2 regions of the Streptomyces sp. NPDC102258 genome follow, and region 1 is predicted to be linked to the other one. Evidence: riboswitches for the same ligand, from Rfam matches in the RefSeq annotation. Region 1 holds a riboswitch; the other holds the start of a gene.
What was found. A riboswitch is a leader RNA that binds a small molecule or an ion and turns the genes downstream of it on or off. The one in region 1 is predicted to bind ZMP and ZTP.

Region 1 (5,820 bases):
GTACCGGGGCAGACGGCCACGATCGTGCCGATCGAGGACGGCCGCTGGCAGGCCACCCTCTCCGGCACCCGGGGCGGGCAGCCGACCGGCGACCCCGAGCGGTTCATCCCCTTCGCCAAGGGCATGCGGGACCCGATCGTCGGTGAGCTCCTGGAGGGCAGGAAGCCCCTGACGGACGTCGCCGTCACCCCGGGCACCGCCAACCGCCGGATCTACTTCGAGAAGGCGGCGCTGCCCGACGGCTTCTTCGCCGTCGGCGACTCGGTCGCCACCTTCAATCCGCTGTACGGGCAGGGGATGACGGTCGCCGCCCAGGGGCTGCTGGCCGTACGGGCGCTGCTCCGGGAGAAGGGGCTCGCCCATCCCGGCATCGGCCGCGAGGCGCAGCGCGCGCTGGTGCCGCAGGTGGCCACCGCCTGGGAGCTGGCCACCTCGCAGGACATCCTGTACCCGGGGGCGACCGGGATGAAGCCGAAGGCGGGGAGCGGTCTGCTCAACGCGTACGTAGACCGGCTGATGACCGGGGCCACCACGGACGAGGTGCTCACCGCCGCGCTGTTCAAGGTGATCACCATGAGCGGTGCGCCCACCGACTGGCTGCGCCCGTCGGTGGTCTGGCACGTCCTGCGCGCCTCGGACCGGGGCGCCCTGAAGGCGCCGCCGCTCACCGCGGCCGAACGCGCGGTCGCCGGCCTGGACGCGCCGGCCGGCGCGGTGGACCCGGCCGGCCCGGCCGGTCCCGCCGACCCCGTCGGCCCGGCCGACCCCGCCGATCCCGTCGGACAGGCCCGGTGAGCGGCAGGTTCCTGGACTGCCTGCCGGGGTCCCTCATGGTCCTGGCGCTGCTGGTCAAGGCGCCGGCCCTGCTCCGGGACTGGAACCGGCCGCTGAACCGGGCCGCGTGCGCGCTGCTCGTCCTCGGCGCTCCGATCACCTTCCTGGCCTCACCGCCGACGATCGCGGCGGTCAACCGGGCGACCGGGGTGGTCAACTTCTCCGCGCCGCTGGTGTTCTGCCTGCTCACGCTGTTCTCCGGGGTCTGCGTGGTGCTGGTCCTGCAGTGGCGCGGCGGTCCGCCCGAGGCCGTGCGGCGGGCCACCCGGCTGACGGTGGGCGTCTTCGGCGCGGCGGCCGCGGCCATCGTCGTCCTGTTCGTGATCGGGGACGCGCCGGTGGAGCGGCTGCGGGACCTGGACACGTACTACGCGACGACGCCCTGGATCCGGGAGATGATCGTCTGCTATCTCGCGGCGCACACGGCGGGCACCTCGGCCCTGACCGTGCTGTGCGCGAAGTGGCTGCGGCGGGCGGGCCGTTCGCTGCGGCCGCTGCGCGGCGGGCTGGCGCTGATCGTGCTGGGCGGGCTGCTGGACCTGGCCTGCCTCGCCGCCAAGTGGGCTGCGGTGGCGGGCCGCTGGTGCGGCCGCGACTGGGTGGCGCTGTCCACGGACGTGGCGCCGCCGCTGGCCTCCGCCTCCGCCCTGATGGTCGGCGCGGGCTTCCTCGTGCCGCTGGCCGGCGGCTCGGCGTTCTGGCGGGACCTGCGCCAGTACCGCCTGCTGCGCCCGCTGTGGAGCGCGCTGCGCCCCTTCGCGTCCCGCAGCGTGACGACGGTGCCGCTGGCCTGGTGGTCCCCGCTCGGGATCCGGCTGGTCCACCGCGAGTCGGTGATCGACGACGGGCTGCTGGCCCTGGCCGGCTGGTTCGACCCCGCAGTCCGGGAGGCGGCGTACGAGGCCGCGCGCGGCCAGGGGCTGGACGGGGCGGCCGCCTCGGTGGTGGCGGACGCCGCCATGCTCGCCGCGGCCTGCCGGAGCCGGGAGGCCGCGGACCGCGCGGGCACGGTGCGGCCCCCGTCCCGGCCTGCCGGGGAGGACGCCGGGCACCGCCTGGACGGGCCGCCGCTGGCCGCCCTCGCCCGGGCCTTGCGGACCTCCCCCATCGTGGCGGCGGCCGGCCGCTGAGACCCCGCCCGGCCGGAGCCGGCGCGGGGCCCCCGGCCCGGGCGCGCGCGGTCAGTGGTCCGCGAGGAGCTCCGCGAGGTCCAGGCCGGCCTGTGCGGCGGCGGCCCGGACGGTCTGCTCCAGCAGGACGGCGATGGTCATCGGGCCGACTCCGCCGGGCACCGGGGTGATCAGGGAGGCACGGGCGGCGGCCGACTCGAAGTGGACGTCGCCGACGTTGCCCTCGTTGTAACCGGCGTCCAGGACGACCGCGCCGGGCTTGATGTCCTCGCCCCGGATGAACTCGGCCTTGCCGACGGCGGCGACCAGCACGTCGGCCTGGCGGACGATCGAGGGCAGGTCCACGGTGCGGGAGTGACAGTAGGTGACCGTGGCGTTGCGCTCCAGCAGCAGCATGCCGGCGGGCTTGCCGAGGATCGCGCTGCGGCCGACGACGACGGCGTGCTTGCCGGTGAGGTCGACGTCGTACGCCTCCAGCAGCCGCATGATGCCGTCGGGGGTGCAGGAGACGAAGCCGGGCAGGCCGAAGCCCATGGCGGCGAAGGAGTGCATGGTCACCCCGTCGACGTCCTTGCCCGGCGCGATGGCCTCGAAGGCGGCGCGCTCGTCGATGTGGTGCGGGACGGGGTGCTGGAGCAGGATGCCGCTGATCTCCGGGTCCTCGGAGAGGGCCGTGAGCGCGGCGACGAGCTCCTCGGTGGTCGTGGAGGCGGCCAGCTCCACGTGGCGGGAGGTGATCCCGGCCTTGGCGCAACGGTTCTGCTTCATCCGTACGTAGGTGACGGAGGCGGGGTCCTCGCCGACGAGGACGGTGGCGAGGCAGGGCGCGGTGCCGGTGCGCCCGGTGATCTTCGCCGCGAGGGCGGCGGTCTGCTCGGAGATGCGGCGGGCGAGGGCGGTGCCGTCCATCAGGCGGGCGGTGGCGGTCGTCATGGGGTCTCCTGGACGTCGCTGCGGGCGCGGAACGCGGAACGTGTGACGCCGATCACGGACATCGATCACGGGATGTGGATCGCGGAACGTGGATCGCGTGTCGCCCAGGCGCGCGGCAGTCGACGTACGGAGGTGGCCGTACGCCGGGCCGCTCCCCGGTGGTGATCCACCCGAACGCCAGTCACGGCCCGTCGCACAGTCTAGTCGAGGTATCCGGTGGTTGCCGGAGCCTCGACCTGGGACGATCGGGACATGACGCGCACTTTCGACCATCTCGTCGCGGAGGCCGATTCCGTCTCCGTGGACGGCTGGGACTTCTCCTGGCTCGACGGCCGGGCCACCGAACAGCGGCCCTCCTGGGGGTACCAGCGGCTGCTGGGCGAGCGCCTGGCCCGGGTCCGCTCCGCCCTGGACATCCAGACCGGCGGCGGCGAGGTGCTCGCCGGCGCCGGTCCCCTGCCGCCGCTGACCGCCGCCACCGAGTCCTGGCCGCCGAACATCGGGAAGGCGACGCGGCTGCTGCACCCGCTGGGCGCGGTGGTGGTCGCGGACGCCGACGAACCGCCGCTGCCCTTCGGCGACGAGGCCTTCGAGCTGGTCGCCAGCCGGCACCCGGTGACCATCTGGTGGGAGGAGATCGCCCGGGTGCTGACACCGGGCGGCACGTACCTCTCGCAGCAGGTCGGTCCGGCGAGCGTGTTCGAGCTCGTCGAGTACTTCCTCGGCCCGCAGCCCGAGGAGGTGCGGCGCGGCCGGCACCCCGACGACGCGGTCGCCGACGCCACGAAGGCGGGCCTGGAAGTCGTCGATCTGCGCTCCGAGCGGCTGCGGACGGAATTCCATGACATCGGAGCCGTGATCTACTTTCTCCGGAAGGTGATCTGGATGGTGCCCGGCTTCACGGTCGGGCAGTACCGGGACCGGCTGCGCGAGCTCCACGAACGGATCGAGCGCGAAGGCCCGTTCGTCGCGCACACCGCCCGGTTCTTGATCGAAGCCCGCAAAAAGGGCTGACGTCGGGACCTGCGGAAGGCGCGGATCCGGGGCGGACGGATCCGCGTGGGATCGGTTGCGCGGCCACAGCGTGGCGCAGGTCACTCAATTCAGCGCGTAACGAATCGACTCGGGCATGCGATGAACCGACAGGTGTCCTCGCGCGGCCCCGGAATACCGACCCCCCTCGGGTCTGTTTCCCGAGTTCGCGCGATGATGTCCCGCCCACCCCTTATCTGTTCGCAACGAGAGGCTCCTTGTGTCGCTCAGCCCGTCCCGTACGTTCCCTCCGGAGATCGCCGAATCGGAGGCCCTCGTCGCGCTCGTCGAGCGCGGCCGCGAGCAGGGTCACATCAACGGTGACGATGTGCGTCAGGCCTTCGAGGCCGGCCGCATCCCGGTGGACCAGTGGAAGCGGGTCCTGCGCAGCCTGAACCAGGTCCTGGACGAGGAGGGTGTCGCTCTCCACGTCAGCGCCGCCCCCGCCACGAAGGCCGCCGCCAAGAAGCCCCGCAAGGCAGCCGCCGCCCCCGCCCGCACCGTGACGAAGAAGGCCGCCGCCGCGCCGCGCCCCATCGGCGCGCGCAAGACCGCGGCCACCGCCGCCCCGGCCACCGCCGCGGCGATATCCGCTTCGCCGGCCGCCGCCGAGGACGAGGCGACGGCCGGGGCCGCCGCCGAGCCGAAGAAGCGCACGGTCAAGAAGGCCGTCGCGAAGAAGGCCACGGCCACGAAGAAGACCGCCGCCACGAAGAAGGCCGGCGGCAAGGACGGCGACGAGGCCGAGACCCCGGCCGCCGAGGGCGAGGACTGGGCCGTCGAGGACCTCGCCGACGAGGCCGAGGAGGAGACGCCCAAGACGGGCGGCACCCAGGGCTTCGTCCTGTCCGACGACGACGAGGACGACGCTCCGGCGCAGACGGTCATGGTGGCCGGCGCCACCGCCGACCCCGTCAAGGACTACCTCAAGCTGATCGGCAAGGTGCCGCTCCTCAACGCCGAGCAGGAGGTCGAGCTCGCCAAGCGCATCGAGGCGGGCCTGTTCTCCGAGTACAAGCTCGAAGAGGAGGAGGACCACAAGCCCGCGTTCAAGCGCGAGCTGGAGATCCTCGTCGAGGACGGCCGCCGGGCCAAGAACCACCTGCTGGAGGCCAACCTCCGCCTCGTGGTCTCCCTGGCCAAGCGCTACACCGGCCGCGGCATGCTCTTCCTGGACCTGATCCAGGAGGGCAACGTCGGTCTGATCCGCGCGGTGGAGAAGTTCGACTACACCAAGGGCTTCAAGTTCTCCACGTACGCGACCTGGTGGATTCGGCAGGCGATCACGCGCGCCATGGCCGACCAGTCGCGCACCATCCGCATCCCCGTCCACATGGTCGAGATCATCAACAAGCTCGCCCGCGTGCAGCGCCAGATGCTCCAGGACCTCGGCCGGGAGCCCACTCCGGAGGAGCTGGGCAAGGAACTCGACATGACCCCCGAGAAGGTCATCGAGGTCCAGAAGTACGGCCGCGAGCCGATCTCCCTGCACACCCCCCTGGGTGAGGAGGGCGACAGCGAGTTCGGTGACCTCATCGAGGACTCCGAGGCGGTCGTCCCGGCCGACGCCGTGTCCTTCACGTTCCTCCAGGAGCAGCTGCAGTCCATCCTGGGCACGCTCTCGGAGCGCGAGGCGGGCGTGGTCTCCATGCGCTACGGCCTCAACGACGGCCAGCCGAAGACGCTGGACGAGATCGGCCGCGTGTACGGGGTCACCCGTGAGCGCATCCGCCAGATCGAGTCCAAGACCATGTCGAAGCTGCGTCACCCCTCGCGTTCGCAGGTGCTGCGCGACTACCTCGACTGATCCCCGGTCGGATACGACGGAACCTGCCGCGCGGGACGGAGAGTGCTCCGTCCCGCGCGGCAGGCGCGTATCGGGGGGCGGGGG
Region 2 (5,820 bases), on a different contig from region 1:
GTGACCGCGCTCTTGATCTTCTTCTCGGTGACCTTGGGCTCGTCGAGGAGGTTGATCAGGCCCTTGGGGGAGGACGCGGACTTCGACATCTTGATCGTCGGGTCCTGGAGGTCGTAGATCTTCGCGACCTCCTTGACGATGTGCGCGGCCGGCAGGGTGAAGGTCTGGCCGAAGCGCTGGTTGAAGCGCTCCGCGAGGTCGCGGGTCAGCTCGATGTGCTGGCGCTGGTCCTCGCCGACCGGGACGGCGTTCGCCTGGTAGAGGAGGATGTCCGCGACCTGGAGGATCGGGTACGTGAACAGGCCGACGGTGGCGTTGTTGGCGCCCGACTTCGCGGACTTGTCCTTGAACTGGGTCATCCGGCTGGCCTCGCCGAAGCCGGTGATGCAGTTCATGACCCAGCCGAGCTGGGCGTGCTCCGGCACGTGGCTCTGGATGAAGAGCGTGCACCGCTCGGGGTCCAGGCCGGCCGCGAGGAGCTGCGCCGCGGAGAGGCGGGTGTTCGCGCGCAGGTCCTTGGGATCCTGCGGCATGGTGATCGCGTGCAGGTCGACCACCATGTAGAAGGCGTCGTGCGTCTCCTGCAGGGCGACGTACTGGCGGATGGCTCCGAGGTAGTTCCCGAGGTGGAACGAGCCGGAGGTGGGCTGGATGCCGGAGAGCGCGCGAGGACGATCAGAAGCCATGGCCCCATTCTCTCAGGTGCCGGGGCGGGCCCGTGCCCGCCGCCGGCCGGAATGTCCGGGGCCGGCCCCGCCCCCCGCCCGGGCCCCGCAGGGGTACCGGGCGGTAGCGGGGCGGCCGGAACCCCCGGGTTCCCCGGGTTTCCCCGGGCTCCCCGGGTTACAGCGGCAGCCCCGGGGCCGGGAAGGCGGCCATCAGCTCGGCGACCTCGGCGCGGACCGCGGTGAGGGCCGTCTCGTCGCCCTTCGCCGCCGCGTCCACCGCCCGGGAGATCCACTCCGCGACGGCCGGCATGTGCGCGACGCCGAGCCCGCGGGAGGTGAGCGACGGGGTGCCGATGCGGATGCCGGACGGGTCGAAGGGCTTGCGCGGGTCGAAGGGCACCGTGTTGTAGTTCACGACGATCCCCGCCCGGTCCAGGGCCTTCGCCGCGATCTTCCCCGGCACCCCGCGCGAGGTGAGGTCGATCAGGATCAGGTGGTTGTCGGTGCCGCCCGACACCAGGTCGAAGCCCCGCTCCAGCAGCGCTGCGGCCAGCGCCTTCGCGTTGGCGACGACCGCGTGCGCGTACGCCGTGAACGCCGGCTGCGCCGCCTCGTGCAGCGCGACCGCGATCCCGGCCGTCGTCTGGTTGTGGGGGCCGCCCTGGAGGCCGGGGAAGACCGCCTTGTCGAGGGCCTTCGCGTGCTCCTCGCGGCACATCAGCATCGCGCCGCGCGGCCCGCGCAGGGTCTTGTGGGTCGTCGTCGAGACCACGTCGACGTGGCCCACCGGGGACGGGTGGGCGCCGCCCGCGATCAGGCCCGCGATGTGGGCGACGTCCGCGACGAGGACCGCGCCGGCCTCCTCGGCGATCGAGGCGAAGGCGGCGAAGTCGATGGTGCGCGGCAGGGCCGTACCACCACAGAAGATGATCTTCGGGCGCTCGGCGAGGGCCAGCTCGCGCACCGCGTCGTAGTCGACGCGGCCGTCCTCGGGCCGCACCCCGTACTGCACGCCCCGGAACCAGGAGCCGGTCGCCGAGACGCCCCAGCCGTGGGTGAGGTGCCCGCCCATCGGCAGGGCCATGCCCATCACCGTGTCGCCGGGCTTCGCGAAGGCGAGGTAGACGGCCAGGTTGGCCGGGGAGCCGGAGTACGGCTGGACGTTCGCGTGGTCCACCCCGAACAGGCCCTTGGCCCGCTCGACCGCGAGGGCCTCGACGCGGTCGATGTTCTGCTGGCCCTCGTAGTAGCGGCGGCCCGGGTAGCCCTCGCTGTACTTGTTCTGCAGCACCGTGCCGGAGGCCTCCAGCACGGCGGCGGACACGTAGTTCTCACTGGGGATCAGCCGCAGCGTCCGCGCCTGGAGGTCCTCCTCGGCGGCGACGAAGGAGGCCAGTTCGGGATCGGTGGCCAGCAGGGCGGGGTGACGGTGGTGTGCGCTCATGGCGGTTCCTCCGGGGTCGATGTCGTCTCTCGTCCCCGCGAGGCCCAGGCGAGCGGCCCTGTGTGCGGTCGTCGTGCGCGCGCGGCTTCCCCGGAGTTCGTTCTCCGTGCGCCAGTCGCCGTGCGTACCGCCCACCCTAGCGGGCCCGCGCCGCTCCGGAGGGCGCGCCGGTGGAAAGGTTTCTCCGTCCCGGTTCCGAGCGACGATAGAAAGGACGCCATCCACGTCACCGGCCAGACGGACGATCGGAGACCCCGTGTCGACAACTGCTGATGCCATCCGCGCAGGCGACGAGCACAGCGCGCACACCTACCACCCCCTGCCCGTCGTCGTGCGTACGGCGGAGGGCGCGTGGATGACCGACGTGGAGGGCCGCCGCTATCTCGACATGCTCGCCGGGTACTCGGCGCTCAACTTCGGCCACGGCAACCGCCGTCTGCTCGACGCCGCCCACGAGCAGCTGGAACGCGTCACCCTCACCTCCCGCGCCTTCCACCACGACCGCTTCGCCGACTTCTGCGCCCAGCTCGCCGAGCTGTGCGGCAAGGAGATGGTGCTGCCCATGAACACCGGCGCGGAGGCCGTCGAGACGGCGGTCAAGACGGCCCGCAAGTGGGGCTACGAGGTCAAGGGCGTGCCGGACGGGCACGCGAAGATCGTGGTCGCCGCCGACAACTTCCACGGCCGCACCACCACCATCGTGTCCTTCTCCACGGACCACGACGCCCGCGACCACTTCGGTCCCTACACGCCCGGCTTCGAGATCGTCCCGTACGGGGACCTCACCGCGCTCTCGCACGCCGTCACCGAGAACACCGTGGCCGTCCTGCTGGAGCCGGTCCAGGGCGAGGCCGGGGTCCTGGTGCCGCCCGCCGGCTACCTGGCGGGCGTACGGGAACTGACGCGCGAGCGGAACGTGCTCTTCATCGCGGACGAGATCCAGTCGGGCCTCGGCCGCACCGGCGCCACCTTCGCCTGCGACCACGAGGGGGTCGTCCCCGACGTGTACGTGCTGGGCAAGGCCCTGGGCGGCGGGGTCGTCCCCGTCTCCGCCGTGGTCGCCGACCGGGACGTGCTCGGGGTGTTCCGGCCGGGCGAGCACGGATCCACCTTCGGCGGCAACCCGCTGGCCTGCGCCGTCGCCCTGGAGGTCATCGCGATGCTGCGCACGGGCGAGTACCAGCAGCGCGCCGCCGAGCTCGGCGACCACCTGCACCGGGAACTGAACCTGATGGTCGGCGGCGGCGCGGTGACCGCCGTACGCGGGCGCGGGCTGTGGGCGGGCGTCGACATCGACCCGTCCCGGGGCACGGGCCGGGAGATCTCCGAGAAGCTGATGGAGCTCGGGGTGCTGGTGAAGGACACCCACGGGTCGACCATCCGCATCGCCCCGCCGCTGGTGATCAGCAAGGAGGACCTGGACTGGGGCCTGGACCGGCTGCGGCAGGTGCTGGCGTAGCGCACGGGGCGGGGGGCGGGGGGCCAGGGGCTCTAGAGGATGACGTGGGGCAGGAAGCGGGCGTACTCGTCCGTGACCGGCCCCGCCGATTCCCTGATGCCCAGCCCCGCCGCCTCCTCCTCGACCACCCACGCGCCGAGCACGACGCGGTTGCCGTCGAAGTCGGGCAGCGGGGCGAGCGCCTGGAAGACGTACGTCTCCCCCTCGGCCGGGACGAAGGGGCCGTCGTCCCCGTCCGGCCCGTGGAGGGTGACCCCGGCGCCCTCGCGGCCCAGCAGCGGCTTGGCCGCGTAACCGCGCGAACCGGGCTCGGCGAGTTCGCGCGGGCCGTCGAGGTAGGCGGGCAGCAGGTTCGGGTGCTCGGGGAAGAGCTCCCACAGGATCGCCAGCAGCGCCTTGTTGGCCAGCAGCATCTTCCACAGCGGCTCGATCCACACCGTGCTGCCGGAGCCGCCGCCGTGGTCGTAGGTGCCGAGGACCTGCGGGCCGAAGGCGTCCTCGGCGAGCCACTCCCAGGGGTAGAGCTTGAAACAGGCCCGGATGAAGCGGAGCTTCTCGTCCACGAACCGGCCCGAGAGGCTGTCCCAGCCGATCTGCTCCACGGACAGGGCGTGCGTGTCCAGGCCGGCCTGTTCGGCGGTCTCCTGGAGGTAGGCCACCGTCATCAGGTCCTCGCCGAGCTCGTCGGTCTCGGAGTGCGCGAAGTGCAGCGGGCCGGGGGGCAGCAGTTCCGCCTGCCGGCGCCAGGCCTCCACGAGCCGCTCGTGCAGGGAGTTCCACTGGTCGGCGCCGGGGAAGCGCTCCTCCATCCAGAACCACTGCGGACTGGCCGCCTCCACCAGGGAGGTGGGGGTGTCGGCGTTGTACTCCAGCAGTTTGGCCGGGCCGTCACCGTCGTAGCGCAGGTCGAAACGGCCGTAGAGGGAGGGCTGTTCGGCGCGCCGGTGCCAGGACTCGGCGATCAGCGCGGCCAGCTTCGGGTCGGTGATGCCGAGGTCGGCGAAGCGGTCGTGCTCGACGATGTGGGCCGCCGCGGCCAGGCACATGGCGTGCAGCTCCTCGACGACGCCCTCCAGCGCCTCGACCTCCGGGAGGGTGAAGGAGTAGTACGCGCTCTCGTCCCAGTAGGGGCGCAGGGAGTCGTCCGGGTAGCGGGTCAGGGGGTAGATGAGCCCCTGCTCCTCGACGGTCTTCTGCCAGTCGGGGCGGGGCTCGATGGTGTGCCGCTGCATCCGGGCGCTCAGCCGCCGGAGGAACCGGAGTGGCTGCCGCCGCCGATGCCGCCGCGGGTGACGGCGGACTTGTCGAAGCTGCCGCCGCTCACCTTGCCCTTGCTGACGGTGCCTCCGTAGTAGTAGGCGCCGGAGCCGCCGCTCTTGCACTCCTTCATGTTCAGGTGGTTCAGGGAGGAGCGCGAGGCGCAGCGCTTGTCCGGCTCGTCGCTGCTGCCGCACGCCACGAGGGTGGCGGCGAGCAGGCCCATCCCGCCGAGGGCGACGGCGCTGGAGCGCATGCGGCGGCGGGGGGCGCTCTTCGGGTGTCCGGTCGTACTGCTGTCCATGGCCGACAGACTAGAACGGGACGCGGGGGGAGGGAATCGGGCCGTAGTCACACCCTTGTCACGGGTGGGGACGCCGGTCGGGGCCTACAGTCGGTTCGTGCTGATTGGGATGCTTTGCGCGCTGGGTGCGGCCGTCTGTTTCGGTACGGCGTCGGTGTTGCAGGCCATGGCGGCGCGGGCGGCGGAGCCGGGGACCGGGTCGGGGGTCGACACCGCGCTGTTCCTGCGGGCGCTGCGGCAGTGGCGGTACGTGGCCGGGCTGGGGCTGGACGCGGTCGGCTTCGTCCTCCAGATCATCGCCCTGCGGCACGTGCCGATCTACGCGGTCGGCGCGGCGCTGGCGGCCAGCCTCGCGGTGACGGCGGTGGTCGCGGCGCGGCTGCTGCGGGTGCGGCTCTCGCGGCTGGAGTGGGGCGCGGTGGGGGTGGTGTGCGCGGGGCTGCTGATGCTGGGGCTGGCCTCCGGGGAGGAGGGGACCGGGACGGGCTCGCTCGCGCTGAAGCTGGGGTTGCTGGCGGTGGCGGGGCTGGTGCTGCTGGTGGGGGTGGTGGCGGGGCGGCTGCCGGACCGCTCGCGGGCGCTGGTGCTGGGGCTGGCGGCGGGGACGGGCTTCGGGGTGGTGGAGGTGGCCGTCCGGCTCATCGACACCCTGTCGTGGCGGGAGTTGGGCAACCCGGCGCTGTACGCG

Region 2: linked by a shared signal. The riboswitch ahead of ACZ6ZT_RS23605 (serine hydroxymethyltransferase) and the one ahead of ACZ6ZT_RS24195 (bifunctional 5,10-methylenetetrahydrofolate dehydrogenase/5,10-methenyltetrahydrofolate cyclohydrolase) in region 1 are both predicted to bind ZMP and ZTP.

The regions. Positions count from the first base shown of each region.
Region 1 is NZ_JBVJLO010000015.1:127,722-133,541, forward strand. Features, by position in the region: gene ACZ6ZT_RS24185 (NAD(P)/FAD-dependent oxidoreductase) at 1-795, shown strand, start outside; gene ACZ6ZT_RS24190 (MAB_1171c family putative transporter) at 792-1,964, shown strand; gene ACZ6ZT_RS24195 (bifunctional 5,10-methylenetetrahydrofolate dehydrogenase/5,10-methenyltetrahydrofolate cyclohydrolase) at 2,016-2,897, opposite strand; ZMP/ZTP riboswitch at 2,993-3,092, opposite strand; gene ACZ6ZT_RS24200 (methyltransferase domain-containing protein) at 3,150-3,911, shown strand; gene ACZ6ZT_RS24205 (RNA polymerase sigma factor) at 4,150-5,736, shown strand.
Region 2 is NZ_JBVJLO010000014.1:194,968-200,787, forward strand. Features, by position in the region: gene trpS (tryptophan--tRNA ligase) at 1-686, opposite strand, end outside; gene ACZ6ZT_RS23605 (serine hydroxymethyltransferase) at 844-2,112, opposite strand; ZMP/ZTP riboswitch at 2,148-2,241, opposite strand; gene rocD (ornithine--oxo-acid transaminase) at 2,369-3,571, shown strand; gene ACZ6ZT_RS23615 (glutathionylspermidine synthase family protein) at 3,604-4,803, opposite strand; gene ACZ6ZT_RS23620 (hypothetical protein) at 4,812-5,132, opposite strand; gene ACZ6ZT_RS23625 (DMT family transporter) at 5,242-5,820, shown strand, end outside.